Regions from separate parts of the Micromonospora echinaurantiaca genome, predicted to be linked through region 1. Evidence: riboswitches for the same ligand, from Rfam matches in the RefSeq annotation. Region 1 holds a riboswitch; the other holds the start of a gene.
The links. Region 1 has a riboswitch for cyclic di-AMP ahead of GA0070609_RS19025 (C39 family peptidase). Riboswitches for the same ligand answer to the same signal wherever they lie in the genome.
Positions count from the first base shown of each region.

Region 2: it holds a riboswitch for cyclic di-AMP, as region 1 does, so the genes downstream of both, GA0070609_RS31665 (coiled-coil domain-containing protein) here and GA0070609_RS19025 (C39 family peptidase) in region 1, are expected to answer to the same signal.

Region 1 covers NZ_LT607750.1:4,228,288-4,235,412, forward strand. The annotation lists gene GA0070609_RS19010 (Gfo/Idh/MocA family protein) at 1-408, opposite strand, end outside; gene GA0070609_RS19015 (DegT/DnrJ/EryC1/StrS family aminotransferase) at 405-1,517, opposite strand; gene GA0070609_RS19020 (alpha/beta fold hydrolase) at 1,758-2,504, opposite strand; gene GA0070609_RS19025 (C39 family peptidase) at 2,623-3,450, opposite strand; cyclic di-AMP (ydaO/yuaA leader) riboswitch at 3,688-3,829, opposite strand; gene GA0070609_RS19030 (hypothetical protein) at 4,117-4,881, opposite strand; gene GA0070609_RS19035 (hypothetical protein) at 5,000-5,347, opposite strand; gene GA0070609_RS19040 (acyltransferase family protein) at 5,441-6,652, opposite strand; gene GA0070609_RS19045 (polysaccharide pyruvyl transferase family protein) at 6,971-7,125, shown strand, end outside.
Region 2 covers NZ_LT607750.1:6,952,270-6,959,394, forward strand. The annotation lists gene GA0070609_RS31660 (carbonic anhydrase) at 63-773, shown strand; gene GA0070609_RS31665 (coiled-coil domain-containing protein) at 852-1,868, opposite strand; cyclic di-AMP (ydaO/yuaA leader) riboswitch at 1,873-2,003, opposite strand; gene GA0070609_RS31670 (YibE/F family protein) at 2,170-3,540, opposite strand; gene GA0070609_RS31675 (copper-translocating P-type ATPase) at 3,910-6,063, shown strand; gene GA0070609_RS31680 (hypothetical protein) at 6,074-6,646, shown strand; gene GA0070609_RS31685 (DUF305 domain-containing protein) at 6,722-7,125, shown strand, end outside.

The sequences.
Region 1 (7,125 bases):
GGCCTCCAGCCGCAGGCGCAGGCTCTGCAGGGCCGGGTTGTACCGCTCGATGTGGCCGACCCCGGCCACCAGGCCGGCGGCCTCGAACGCCTCGACCAGGCGGCTCGCGGCGGCCACCGACTGGGCGAGCGGCTTCTCGATGAGCGCGGGCACGCCGCTGGCGGCCAGCGCCAGCCCGACCTGCTCGTGCAGCGCCGTCGGGCAGGCGACCACGGCGTAGTCGACGCCGATCGCCAGCAGGCCGTCCAGGTCGGGCACCACCGGCACCCGCAGCGCGCTGGTCGGGTCGCCCGCCGGGTCGACGATGCCGACCAGCTCCACCCCGTCCAGGGCGGCGAGGACCCGGGCGTGGTTACGCCCCATGGCGCCGAGACCGATCAGGCCGGCGCGCAGCCGGGCCCGCGTCATCGGGCACCCCCGGCGAGGTTGGCGGCCTCGGCGATCCGCTCCAGGTCCTGCTGGGACACCGCCGGGTGCACCGGCAACGAGATCACCTCGGCGGCGGCCCGGTCGGTCTCCGGCAGCTCCCACGGGCCCGGTCGGCCGTCCTCGGCGAGGTAGGGCCGCAGGCGGTGGATCGGCGTGGGGTAGTGAACGGCGTTGCCGACGCCCAGCTCGGTGAGGCGCCGGCGGGCCGCGTCGCGGCGACCACCCGGCACCCGCACCGTGTACTGGTGGTAGACGTGCCGGGCGGCGTCGGCGACCGGCGGGGTGACCATGCCGGTGATCCGGGCGTCGAGCAGCTTCGCGTTGGCCCGCCGCTGCTCCGTCCACTCCGGCAGCTGGCGCAACTGCACCCGGCCGATCGCCGCGGCCACGTCGGTCATCCGCATGTTGGCGCCGACGATCTCGTTGGCGTACCGCTGCTCCATGCCCTGGTTGCGCAGCAGCCGCAGGGTACGGGCCAGCTCGCCGTCGGCGGTGCTGACCATGCCGCCCTCCAGCGAGTGCATGTTCTTCGTGGGGTAGAAGCTGAAGCAGCCGGCCGTGCCGAACGCGCCGACCGGCCTTCCCGCCAGGGCGGCGCCGTGCGCCTGGGCGGCGTCCTCGACCACGGCGAGCCCGTGCCGGTCGGCGACCGCCATGATCCGGTCCATCGCGGCGGGGTGCCCGTAGAGGTGCACCGGCAGGATCGCCACCGTGCGGTGGGTGACCGCCGCGGCAACCGCCGCCGGGTCCAGGCAGAAGCTGCCGGGTTCGATGTCGACGAAGACCGGCCGGGCGCCGACCAGCCGGATCGCGTTGGCGCTGGCGGCGAAGGAGAACGACGGGACGATCACCTCGTCGCCCGGGCCGAATCCGAGCGCCATCAGGGTCAGCTGCAGGGCGGAGGTGCCCGAGTTCACCGCGACACAGTGCCGGCCGGCGACCAGCTCGCCGAACTCCTCCTCGAACGCGGCGACCTCCGGCCCCTGCGCGACGCGGCCGCTGCGCAGCACCCGTACCGCCGCCGCGATCTCGGCCTCGCCGATGACCGGCCTCGCCGGTGGAATCTCTTCTGTGGTCAGCCCGACCATGGGGCTTCCTCCCGTCGAACAGCGACCGCGTCCGGGTCCGGACGCGGCGCCATGTCGTTCAGATGTGGACAGGAGGGGTGGTGGGGTTACCGCCGGACGATCCGCTGGGGTTGGTGCGGAAGGATCACCCGGACAAACAGGACGCCCGGCGCACTCCGGGACGTACGGGCATGTTATCCCGAGTGCTCCGGGCATGGCGGCACAACACCCTCATCCCGCCGGGAACCGCAGCGGCGGGGATCAGCGGTACGGGTCGACCAGGGCGAGCACCGCCTCCGGGTCCTCCACGTGCGCGTTGTGCCCGAGTCCGGGCAGCGTCACCACCGGCACGCCGAACTCCTTGAGCTGCTCGTCGGAGACCATCGGGTCGCGCTCGCCCCGGGCCAGCACCACCGGCGCGTCGGTCGCCGCCAGCAGGGCCGGCAGGCGCGGCTCCCCCACCGCGAACGCGGCCGGGTCCATCGCCAGCCGCCAGCGGCCGTCGACCTGCCGCAGTCCGGCCTCCACGGCCGGATGCTCGGGGGCGAACAGTCCGGTCAGCCCGGCCACCTTCAGGTAGCGGCGGGCCGCCTCGTCGCGGGTCGCGAACCAGGTGACCGGGCGGGCGGCCAGCTCCGCGGCCCGGTCCAGTTCGGCCGGTGACCAGACGGCCTTGATGCCGAGCCCGACCACCGCGTCCACCGTCAGCCCGGCGGTACGCGCGGCCAGCGCCAGCCCCACCACGCCGCCGAGGGAGTGCCCCAGCACGACCAGCCGGTCACCCGGCTTGAGCCCGCCGGCGACCTGCCCGGCCAGCCCGGCGAAGGAGTACCGCGGCAGCGGCGGGGACCAGCCGTGCCCGGCCAGGTCCGGGGCCAGCCACCGGCCGGCCCACCGGCGCTCCAGCAGCGGCGCCCAGGGCAGCCACACCTCGCCGGTGGCGCCCATGCCGTGCAGCAGCAGCAGGAGCGGCCGCCGGCCGTCCCGGGTACCCGATTCGTCGACCATAGGGCGCAGTGTGCCACCGGTCGGACGGCCGGGGCGAGAGCCGGCCGCCGCTACACGTCGGGCGCCGGCCCCCCGGATGGGGAGCCGGCGCCCGACGGCAGTGGCGCGGAGGTGCGGATCAGGCGGAGTAGCCGCGGGTAGCCGCCCAGTTCGCCAGGTCGATGGTGGTCATCCAGTACGAGGCGGTCGCCGGGTTCGCCGAGTCGGCGATCTTCACCAGCCGGCCGTCGTCGTCGTAGCCCACCACCGCGATGTAGTGCCCACCGGGGAAGGAGTGCCAGCCGCCGTTGGTGTCGGTCGCGCTGCCGGCGACGTTCACCACGACACCCCGCTTGTCGGTGATGGCCCGGACCACGTCGGCCTGGAGCTGGTCCATCTGGGCCGGGGTGGCCGCCCCGCCGGAGATCATCCGGGTCCGGTACGGGTCGCCCTTCACCATGGCGTTGAGCACGCGGGTGGTGTCGTTGGCGGAGTTGGTGCCCATCTCGGTGGTGCCCAGCTGGGCGCCGAGGGCGTCCTGGGTACGGTCGATGCCGGCGGCGCTGAGCGCGTTCCGCACGGCGGCCGGGCCGCAGTTGTAGAAGGTCGTCTGGGCCTGGTAGTCGTAGTTGAGGATCTTGCGCGACGGCGGCTTCGGCGCCGCCTTGCGGGTCAGGTCCGGGTTCGGCGCGGCCGACGAGGCGGCGGCCGAGGGGGCGGCGCTGGACGGCGCGGCGCCGGACGGGGCGGTGCCCAGCCGGGCCTCGCCACGCGAGGCGGCGGCTGGCGCGTCACGCAGTTCGGCCACCGTGGCCTGGGCCGGCGCCGAGGTCGGGGCCTCCTCGGTGCCGGCGGCGAGCGCGCCGGCGCCGGAGGCGAGGACCAGGGCCGCGGCGGAGGCGGCGGCCACCTGGTAGGGGCGTTCGGTGGCGATGCGCCGCAACTGGCGCTTCAGGTGGTGCTTCACGGTTCCTCCACGGGGACTCGGGGGGCGAGCGGCGCACGGGCGGTGCCGGCGGGCAGGCCGGCTCGACCACGCGGACCCCTGGTCCGCGGGTGGGTGGGCCGCTCAGGAAGACGCCCGGATGTCGGGCGGGGCGGTTGCCGGTCGGTCAGCTCGCGATCGGGGCGAGCGGTACGGACACCGCGGGGCCGTGGAGGCGGGGGGACAACCGAAGGGTGGGATCGTGCTGCACGAGGATGGAACTCCTTCCGACGCCGCCGACCGGGTTAGCTGACGGATTCGGGCGGGAAGTACGCCCTACCACGGGCCGCAGCCCGCAGATTCACCCCAAAGGAGCATTGGTTCCCCGGTTCGTATGATCACGATTAGGCGGGTCGGCGCGGCGTCGCCTCTTGCGATCGGTAACCGCACCAGACGGGCCGACATTACTGGTCGGTCAGAAGCCTGCCAACCCCTGTCCACCTGCGTAAACCTGTCTCCGCCCGACAATTTTGCGGTCAGTTACGCACTGGCGTGACTCGATGGGACAGGCCTCTCCGACGCCGTTACCGGGCGACAACCGGACAATGGTGCGGTGCGGTCCAGGAATTGTCGACCCGCCTCGACCCGTCCGTGCCGAATGACCGATTTCTCGCCGGCTGTGACCGGCGTCACCGGAATATTTCCCGATCAACCAACCCGAGCGGGACGCCAGCGGGCCGGGGCGACCGGACGGGCCGGCACCGACACGCGGCCCGGCTCCGGCCGGCCCGGCCGGAGCCGGGCCGCGGCGGCGTACGCCTCGGCGGCCAGGGCTCGGGCCGCCTCGGCGGCCAGCTCGGCGTCCCGCCACGCCGACCGCTCCCGCTCGGCGGCCAGCCGGTAGCCGGCCCGGCGCTGCTCGCGTACCGCCCGGGCGAGCACGATCTCCTGCTGCACCGGGTGCCGCCGCGGGTCCCAGCCAGCCCGGTGGCAGAACACGTCGGACAACTGCCGAGCCGACAGCTCCCCCCGCCAATGGGCGGCCATCGCCGCGTGGTGCAGCCACCGCTCCCGGGCGGCGTACTCGGCCGGCGTGCGCGGGGTGCGCGGGGCGGGCAGGGCAGCGGCCCCGACGAACCGGCGAGCGGCGGTCTCCGCCTCGTCGTACGCCTGCCAGGCGCGCTCCACCTCCGCCTGCGCGGCGAGCCAGTCGGCGCGCCGCCGCCGGGCGGTCTGCGCCGCCCGGGTCGCGGCGACGGCCACCTCCTCGGCGTACCGGCGCAGGTCGGCGAGGTCGGGTTCGGCCGGCTCGGCGGCCGCCGGGGCGGGCTCCTCGTCGGTGGCGCGCTCGGGGCGGGCGACCAGCACGGTGAGCACGGTCAGCGCCAGCACGAGCAGGCCGGACCAGATGGCCGCGGCGCGCGGCACGTCGATCAGAAACTGGTGGTAGAGGACGGTCTCCAAGGTCGGCACCTCACGGGGGAAGCGGATGCGGAAGCGGGAGCCGCGTCCGGGCGTCGTGGGGACACGCCGAGGCCGGACGGGTGCGGAACCGGGGATCGCGGGCGGGGGCGTCAGCCGCCGCGGCGGATCAGACGCGCGGCGGGGCGCGCGGGGCCCGGACGGCCGGGACCGACCCGGCCGGCGCCGGCGCGGCGTCGTGGCGCGGTGCTGGCGAGGCATCGACCGGTGTCGGCTCGGTGACCGGACCAGCCGGCTCGGCGCGCTGCTCGGCGCCGACGGCCGTCGACGCGGACCCGGCGCGCGCGTCGGCGTGCACGGACGCGGCGGAGCACGCCGCCGGCTCCGGCTCGGCCGGGGCGGCAACCGCGCCGGGTGTGCCGAGGGCGATCGCGACGGCGACGGCGAGGCCGGCCGTCAGCCGCGCGGCCCAGCGCGCCACCCACCACAGCGGACAGGCGAGCGCGACCGGAAGCACGACGACAACGCTACCGTCCGGTCCGGTCCCCCGCACCGCCGCCGGGCGTGTCGCGGCTTCGCCGCGCCGAGGGCGCCGACCAGGGTGGACGGCTCAGCGCGAGTCGACGTACGCCGATGGCCGGTCGAGCGTGCGCGGACCCGGCACGGCAACCTGCGCGACCGTCGGGCCGGCCGGGGCCGGCAGCGGGTCCGGCGCCGCGACCGCCGCCGGGCCGCCGATCGTCCGCTTCGGACGGCGCGGAGCCAGCCGGCGCATCATCGGCGTCTCGACGTACCGATGCAGCAACGCGGCCAGACCCAGGTTCAGCAGCAGGAAGCCGAGCACCACGGCCACTCCCCACCAGCCGGTGAAGCCGGTCCCCCAGTCCCCGGTGAGCCGGAGCACGGTGATCATCACGAAGACGTGCACCAGGTAGAAGGCGAACGAGACCTCACCGAGCCAGACCATCGGCCGGGACCGCCACGGTGAGCGCCGGCCCCGCACGTCGGCGTCCGCCGCCGCGGTGATGACCAGGATGTACGCCACCGAGAGCAGCGCCGCCCACAGCTCGGCCCGGACCCACTGAGCGGCGACCACCCAGGTGACCGCGAAGATCAGGCTGGCCAGCGGCAGGCCCGGCCCCCGCCAACGGCCACGACGCATCAGCTCGGCCGCGGCCACTCCCATCCAGAACTCGAGCGACCGCACCGGCGGGAAGACCTGGGTGAACCACCAGCGGTCGGCCTCGGGCACCAGGGCCTGACCGGGCCAGAGCGCGAGGATGAGCAGCGGCACCCCGACCACCACCGCCCACAGTGCCCACGGCCGGGCCCGGCGCACCAGCGGCAGCACCAGCGGCAGGCAGAAGTAGAAGAAGAACTCGCAGGACAGCGACCAGCTGACCGTGTTGACGCTGTAGAAGTGGCCGGGTCGAGGGTCCCAGGCCTGCAGAAGGAAGAGGTTCTCCAGCGCGGCGCCGACGTTGACCGGGTCGGCGAACCAGAGCCCCACCAGCAGCACCAGCGCCCAGAGCAACAGGTGGTTGGGGTAGATCTTGGCGAACCGGCGCCGCCAGAAGGCCCGCCGGGAGTCGCCCGGCCGGGCCGACCAGACCAGCACGAACCCGCTCAGGATGAAGAAGAACTGCACGCCGGACAGACCCAGGGTGAAGAACCAGTTCACCACGGCCTGGTGGTCGGGCTCGGCGATGATCCGCATCGTGCCGGCGTGGAAACCGAAGACCAGCAGCGCGGCGATCCAGCGCAGCCCGGTCAGCGACGGCAGCCGGCTTGCGGACGGCGCGGCGGGGGCGGCGGCCGTCATGCCCCACTCCCGGCCGTCGGCGAGGTGACCAGCACGTACGTCTCCTTCTCGGCGGCGGCGCGGGCGACCCGCGGCCGGAGCGCCGCAGGTGGCGCCCGGGGCGGAGTCCCGCCCGGGCACCCTACCCGGCGGCGCCGACCGGCTGACCGGGCCGGGGCACGGCGGTGACGGGCGTCTGTGCACAGGGCGGCCGGTGGCCTAATATTCCCCGAACCCTCAGGTGCGAGCCGCCCGGCCTTGGTGGCCGGCCGGAGTCGAGCGGTGACGCGGTGTGCGCCCGGAACGCTCCCGAGGGCGGACGAGAGGCGGAGCGGCGAGATGCACCAGCGGATCCTGATGCGGGCCAAGAAGGGCCCGTTCGACGTCTACTCCGCGGAGGAGGCGTTCGAGGGCAACTGGATCGGCGAGAACAACGGCAACCTCGTCTTCAGCCACGCCGCCCACAAGCTGCTCAAGACCCGCAGCACCGAGAT
Region 2 (7,125 bases), 2.7 Mb from region 1:
GCCCGCGTCCGACGTCGGCCGGGATTGCCCAGGTCACGTACGTCGAGGGACGAGGTGAGGGGATGAGCCGTCTCGGTTCGCCCGGCGCCCAGCCGGGTCCGCCACGGGAGTCGACGGGGCCGGCGGTCACGTCGATCACCCCGGCGCAGGCGCTGGCCGAGTTGTCCGCCGGCAACCGGAGATTCGTCACCGGAATCCCGCGCCATCCCAATCAGGACGCCGGGCACCGTGCCGCGGTCGCCGACGGGCAGCACCCGTTCGCGGTGATCGTGGGCTGCTCCGACTCCCGGCTGGCCGCCGAGATCATCTTCGACCGTGGTCTCGGTGACCTCTTCGTGGTCCGGACCGCCGGGCACACCACCGGCCCCGAGGTGCTCGGCAGCGTCGAGTACGCGGTGACCGTCCTCGGCACGCCGCTGGTGGTCGTGCTCGGGCACGACTCGTGCGGCGCGGTGCAGGCGGCGAAGACGGCGGCGGAGACGGACACCTCCCCGGCCGGTCACCTGCGGGCGGTGGTGGACGCCATGATGCCCAGCCTGCGCCGGGCCGAGGCCGCCGGGGTGACCGACGTGGACGGGATCGTCGACATCCACATCGCGCACACCGTCGAGGCGATGCTGGGCAGCTCGGCCGTACTGGCCGCCGAGGTGGCCGCCGGGCGCTGCGCGGTGGTCGGGATGTCGTACCGGCTGGCCGCCGGTGAGGTGCGGACGGTGACCGCCGCCGGCGACCTGCCCGACCCGGCGGCGGACCCGACCCCGGCCGCCGCCTGACCGCACGCCGTCGCCGAAGACGGTGCGAGGGCCGTCCCACCGGGAACGGCCCTCGCGTCGCGCGGTCTCAGGCTGTCGCTACAGCAGCGAGACGTGCACGTGGTCGGTGTGGTTCGACGGCCCGCTGTACGACTTCCAGCCGGTCGCCGGGAACCAGATCTGCCGGTTCCAGATCACGTAGTAGACGCCCAGCCGGTCCGCGTTCCGGATCAGGAACGCGGCGAGGTTGTTGCCGTACATTCGGGTGTCCTTGTTGTGCCAGGGGGAGAAGCCGCTCCGCTGCAGCGACCAGTCGCAGGCCCGGCCCTTCGGGTGCTCCCAGGGGCCACCGGGGCGGTAGCAGCCGACGAACCGGTTGAACCCGGCCCGCTTGACCTCCTTGTACATGTGCAGCGTCCGGGGCGTGATGCAGCCGGAGGTGGTCGGGTCGTTCTGGCTGCACGACTCGGCCTTCCAGTCGCCGTCGGCGGTGCGGCCTGGGGCGATCCGGGCGACCGGCGAGGTGGCCGACACCAGGCCGCCGGTGAAGCCCAACCCACCCACCAGGGCCAGCGCCTTCTCCGCGTCGCGCTTGTTCTTGGCCATCAGGTTGGTCTGCTTCTGCTGCTCGCGGATCTCCGCCTCGAGCGCCAGCTTCGCCTGCTCGGCGCGGGTCTTCACCTCGTTGATCTCGGCGAGCTTCTTGGCGTTGACCATGTTCAGCTCGTCCAGGGCGGTGGCTCGCTCGACGAACGTGTCGGGGCTGTTGGCCTCCAGCAGCAGGGCCACGGCCCCGATGCGTCCCGTCCGGTACGACTGGGTGGCGAGCTGGCTGACCTGCGGGGCGAGTGCGTTCAGCTCGGCCTGGGCCCGGTCGACCTCGAGCGCGAGTTCCAGCTGGCGCTTCTTGGACTTCTCCAGCCGGGACTTCGCCTGGGAGTAGTTCCGGTTGGTCGACTCGATCACGTCCGTGATCAACTTCGAGTCGCCGTCCTCGTGTCCCGAGGGCTTGGGGGTGCTGGGTGCGGCCGACGCCGGGAGGGGCCCGGCAAGGACGGCCAAGGCGGCGAACACGGCCACCACAGGTGTCAACCAGCGGCGTAGGGGTGCCGTCACAGTGTTCCCTTCCGTCGACCGCCGACCGGGTTAGCTGACGGGTTCGGGGCGGAAGTGGCCCCTACCGCTGTCGCGGACTCACCCCACGTACCTGGGTCCCCGGCTCGCCTGGCGGCGATTGGGCGGCGGCACCGCAGGCGCCGCTGCGCGCCTTCGGCGGTGACCGGCAGCGAGGTTACCCGAGAGTCCACCGGTGGATCTACGTCCCGAAGCCGACTAAATGCGTTATTTCGTAACGGCGGACGGTGACCAGTGACGCGTTTATCAAGCTCGCCGGCCTGGACGGTCACGCTACGGAGTCTCACCATGTGGCGTCCGTGCTCCTGTCCGGATCGGGCCACCCGCTGGAGGTGGCGGAGGACGTGTTTCCGGCACGCGGCGCGGTCAGCGCCCGCAGCGCCTCGGCCCGGTCCGGGACCGGCCGGGAACCTTCCGGGGTACGCGACGGCTCGTCGCCGGCACCGCCGTCGCCGTCGCCGTCGGCGGTACGCGCGGCGGCGCGGCCGGCCGTGGTCACCAGCGCGGCGAGCGCGGTGGTCAGCGGCACGGCGGCGATCAGCCCGAGCGTGGCGACCGCGCTGCGGACGATCTCCTGGGCGAGGAACTCGCTGGTCAGGATCTGGGTCACCGACCGGGAGTCCGCGGTGAGCAGGAGCAGCAGCGGCAGCGACGCGCCCGCGTACGCCAGCACGATGGTGTTCACCGTCGAGGCGATGTGCGCCCGGCCGACCCGGGTCGCCGCGCGGTAGAGCTGGAGCCGGGACAGGCCTGGGTTGGCGTGCGCCAGTTCGGTGACCGTGGCGGCCTGGGTCACCGTGACGTCGTCGAGCACGCCGAGCGAGCCGATGATGATCCCGGCCAGCAGCAGCCCGTGCAGGTCCACGTCGGCCTGGAACATCGACAGCGTGGTGGCGTCCTCGGAGCCGTACCCGGTGAGGTGGGTGGCGGCGGTGGCGAGGGTGCCCAGGACCCCGGTGAGCACCAGGCTGCCGAGCGTCCCGAGCACCGCCACCGAGGTCTGCGCGGTCACCCCGTGGGTCAGGTACAGCACCACGAACATGATGAGCGCGGCGCCGACGATCGCGATCAGCAGCGGCGACCCACCGGCGCTGATCCCGGGCAGCACGAAGGCGAGCAGGATGGCGAAGCTGGCCGCCAGGCCCGCCAGCGCGGCCAGCCCACGCCACCGGCCGAACGCCACGATGGCGGCGGCGAAGAGCAGCACCAGCCAGACCAGCGGCTTGCCGCGCTGGTGCTCGGCGATGTTGTAGCTGCTCGCCGTCGGGTCGGCCGGGTCGGTCAGCTTGACCAGGATGATCTCGTCACCCACGGCGACGGTCGGGGCGCCGGGGCCGCTCGGCACCGGCGTCTGCACCTCCTGGCCGGCGTCCGGACCGTCGGCCACCTTGACGGTGACCGTGCCACACGGTCCCGCGGCGCTGCCGCCCTCCGGCGTCTCCGGGGTCGGCGGGCAGGCCTCGGTCAGCACGCGGGTGACGGTGCCGTGGTAGCGGGGCGGATCGGTGCCCTGGTCGACCCCGGAGGAGTCGCGGGGCCACAGCAGCAGGGCGGCGACCACCGTGACCACGACTAGCGGGACCACCGTCGCGACGAGGATCCGCCGCACCCCGGGCGGGGCGGACGGAGCGGGACGGTTGTGGTCGGCGCCCATTGAGTGTCTCCCAACGAATCCGGGGCGTGGTACGTGTCGGCGGGCCGGTCGGTTCAGTGCCGCCGTCGGGCCGGCCGGAATCGTGGGTGGGATCGCCTGAGGGTGGCGACGCGACCACGTACCGTCGGCCCGGCGGCCGGCCGGCCCCGTGCGGTCGGCGGCGCCGATGCCCGGCGGCGGGTCGGATGGTGCGAGATCCGAAGGGCCATCGTGCCGAATCGTAGCCATCCCGGCATCCGGTCGCTGGTCGCGCGGGGTGGTGTCGGGCACCGGACCCCGGCGTACGCCCGTGCGCGGGTGGGGTGGTGGCAGGGGGCCGGACCCGGCGGTTGGCCCGCGCGGGCGGCCCCGGTCGGGGATGTTGGAGGCATGGCTGAGCAGACCCCGCCGCACGACGGCGCGCCGCGCGCCGGCCACGGCAGACCCGCTGGACAGGCCGGCGGCGACCACGCCGGGCACGGTGGGCACGGTGGGCACGACAAGCACGCCGGGCACGACCCGGAGATGTTCCGCCGCCGGTTCTGGCTCTGCCTGCTGCTCACCCTGCCGGTGGTGGCCACCAGCCACATGGTGATGGACTGGCTGGGCTACTCGCTGGAGTTCCCGGGCCGGTCCTGGGTGGGGCCGGTGCTCGGCTCGGTGGTCTTCTGGTGGGGCGGCTGGCCGTTCCTGGTCGGCGCCGTCCGCGAGGTGCGCGACCGGGCGCCGGGGATGATGCTGCTGGTCGCCATGGCGATCACGGTCGCCTACGCCGCCTCGCTGGCCACCAGTCTGGGCGCCTTCGACCTGGACTTCTGGTGGGAGCTGGCCGCCCTGGTCACCATCATGCTGCTCGGGCACTGGCAGGAGATGAAGGCGATCGGGCAGGCCCGCGGCGCCCTCGCCGCGCTGGCCGCGCTGCTGCCCGACGACGCCGAGCGGGTCACCGGGGACGGCGGGCTGGAGCGGGTTGCGGTGGCCGAGTTGCGGGTCGGCGACGTGGTGCTGGTCCGGCCCGGCGGCCGGGTGCCGGCGGACGGTCGGGTGGTGGACGGCGCCGCCGAGCTGGACGAGTCGATGATCACCGGGGAGTCCCGGCCGGTGCCACACTCGGTCGGCGACCGGGTGGTGGCCGGCACGGTGGCCACCGACTCGGCGGTGCGGGTCCGGGTCGAGGCGCTCGGCGAGGAGACCACGCTCGCCGGCATCCAGCGCATGGTCGCCCAGGCCCAGCAGTCCAGCGGGCGGGCCCAGGTGCTGGCCGACCGGTTCGCCGCCGGGCTGTTCTACGTCGCCACCGCCACCGCCGTGCTCACCGTGCTGGCCTGGACCACGCTCGGCGACCGGGACGAGGCGGTGGTCCGGACCGTCACGGTGCTGGTGATCGCCTGCCCGCACGCACTGGGCCTGGCCATCCCGCTGGTGATCGCGCTCTCCACCGGGCTCGCCGCGAGCTCCGGCATCCTGGTCAAGGACCGGCTGGCGCTGGAGCGGATGCGCACCGTCGACGCGGTGCTGTTCGACAAGACCGGCACGCTGACCCGGGGCGAACACGCGGTCACCGACCGGGCGGCGGCGGCCGGCTCCGACCCCGACGACCTGCTGCGGATCGCCGCCGGGGTGGAGTCCGACAGCGAGCACCCGCTGGCCCGGGCGATCGTCGCCGCCGCCGGCCCACGCGGCGGTCCGGCCCCGGCCACCGGCTTCCGCTCCCTGCCGGGCCGCGGCGTCCAGGCCACCGTCGCCGGGCGGGAGTACGCCGTGGGCGGCCCGGCACTGCTGCGCGAGCTGGGCGTACGGCTGCCGGACGAGCTGACGACGGCGACCGACCGGTGGTCGGCCCGGGGCGCGGCGGTGCTCTACCTGGTGCGGCTGCCGGACGCCGCGCTCGGCGCCTTCGCCCTCACCGACGAGGTGCGCCCCGAGGCGCGGGAGGCGATCGCCGAGCTGCGCGCCCAGGGCGTCCGGACCATCGCCATGATCACCGGGGACGCCCGGCCGGTCGCCGAGGCGGTCGCCGCCGATCTCGGCTTCACTCCCGGCGTCGACGAGGTCTTCGCCGAGGTGCTGCCGGCCGACAAGGACGGCAAGGTGACCGAGCTGCAGCGGCGCGGGCTGACCGTGGCAATGGTCGGTGACGGGGTGAACGACGCCCCGGCGCTGGCCCGGGCCGACGTCGGGATCGCGATCGGTGCGGGCACCGACGTGGCGATCGAGTCGGCCGGGGTGGTGCTCGCCTCGTCCGACCCGCGCGGGGTGACCGCCGTGATCCGGCTCTCCCGCGCGTCGTACCGGAAGATGCTGCAGAACCTGGCCTGGGCGGCCGGCTACAACGTGGTGGCGCTGCCGCTGGCCGCCGGTGTGCTGGCCTGGGCGGGGCTGGCGCTGAGCCCGGCGCTCGCCGCCGTGCTGATGTCCGCCTCGACCATCGTGGTGGCGCTCAACGCCCAACTGTTGCGCCGGGTACGCCTCGGCCCGACGGGGCCGGTCGGCCCCGGAAGCGAACCGGCCGGTGCCGCCGCGGCGGACCGCGCGGCGGGCTAGCGTGGTAGCCGTGCGGACGACGGCGGCGGTGTCGCTCGGGCGGTGGGCCCGGCTCCTGCTGTTCGTGACGCTCTTCGGGCTCGCCGCCATGCACACCCTCGGCCACGACACGCACGCCGACCACGGCTTCGGTGCCGCCGGCCACGGCTCAGCCGCCGCTGACCACGGCTCAGCCGCCCGCATCGGCCCCCTGGCCGACGTGCCCGAGGCCGCCGCCGGCCACGCGGCCGTCGCCGCCGTAGCGGGCGGGACCGCCACGGTCGGGCTCGGCGCGGCCCACGCGACCGGGGTGCGTACGGCCGTCGACGCCACGGTTCCCGGTGGCTGTCCGGCCGGCTGCCCGACCGACCGGCTGCTGCCGTCCGGCGGCACCGGGAGCGGGGACCTGCCCGGGTGGGCGGTCTGCCTGGCCGTGCTCGGCGTGCTCGCGGTGTCGGTGCTGGTCGCGTGGCTGCTGCTGACGCTCCGGCGGTCCGCGGCGCCGGGTGCCCGGCGAGTGGGCCGCTCCACCTCGCCACCCCGGGCCCCGCCGCCCGGCCCGATCGGGCTACGACTCACCACGGTCGCGGTGCTGCGCAGATAGGCGACCCGGCGCGGAACGGTTCCGGTTCCGCGTCCCCGCTCTGCCGCGTAGCCACCGAATCCGAAAGGTCGAACCGTGTTCACTCGTACCATCGCGCGCCGGGCCGCCCTGGCCGGCGCCGGCACCGTCGTCGTACTCGCCCTGGCCGGCTGTGCCGGGGACCACTCACCCTCCGGGATGGGGCACGACCAGCCCCGGTCCACCACCACCGGCGCGTCCGCCAGCGCGGCCGCGTTCGGCCCGGCCGACGTCATGTTCGCCCAGATGATGATCCCGCACCACCAGCAGGCCGTGGAGATGGCCGACCTGGCCGCCACCCGGGCCGCCGATCCGGAGGTCAAGCGGCTCGCCGGGCAGATCAAGGCGGCGCAGGCGCCGGAGATCGCCACCATGAGGGGGTGGCTGGCCGCCTGGGGCCGGCCGATGCCGTCCCCGGGTGGGGAGATGCCGCACATGGACCACGGCATGCCCGGGATGAT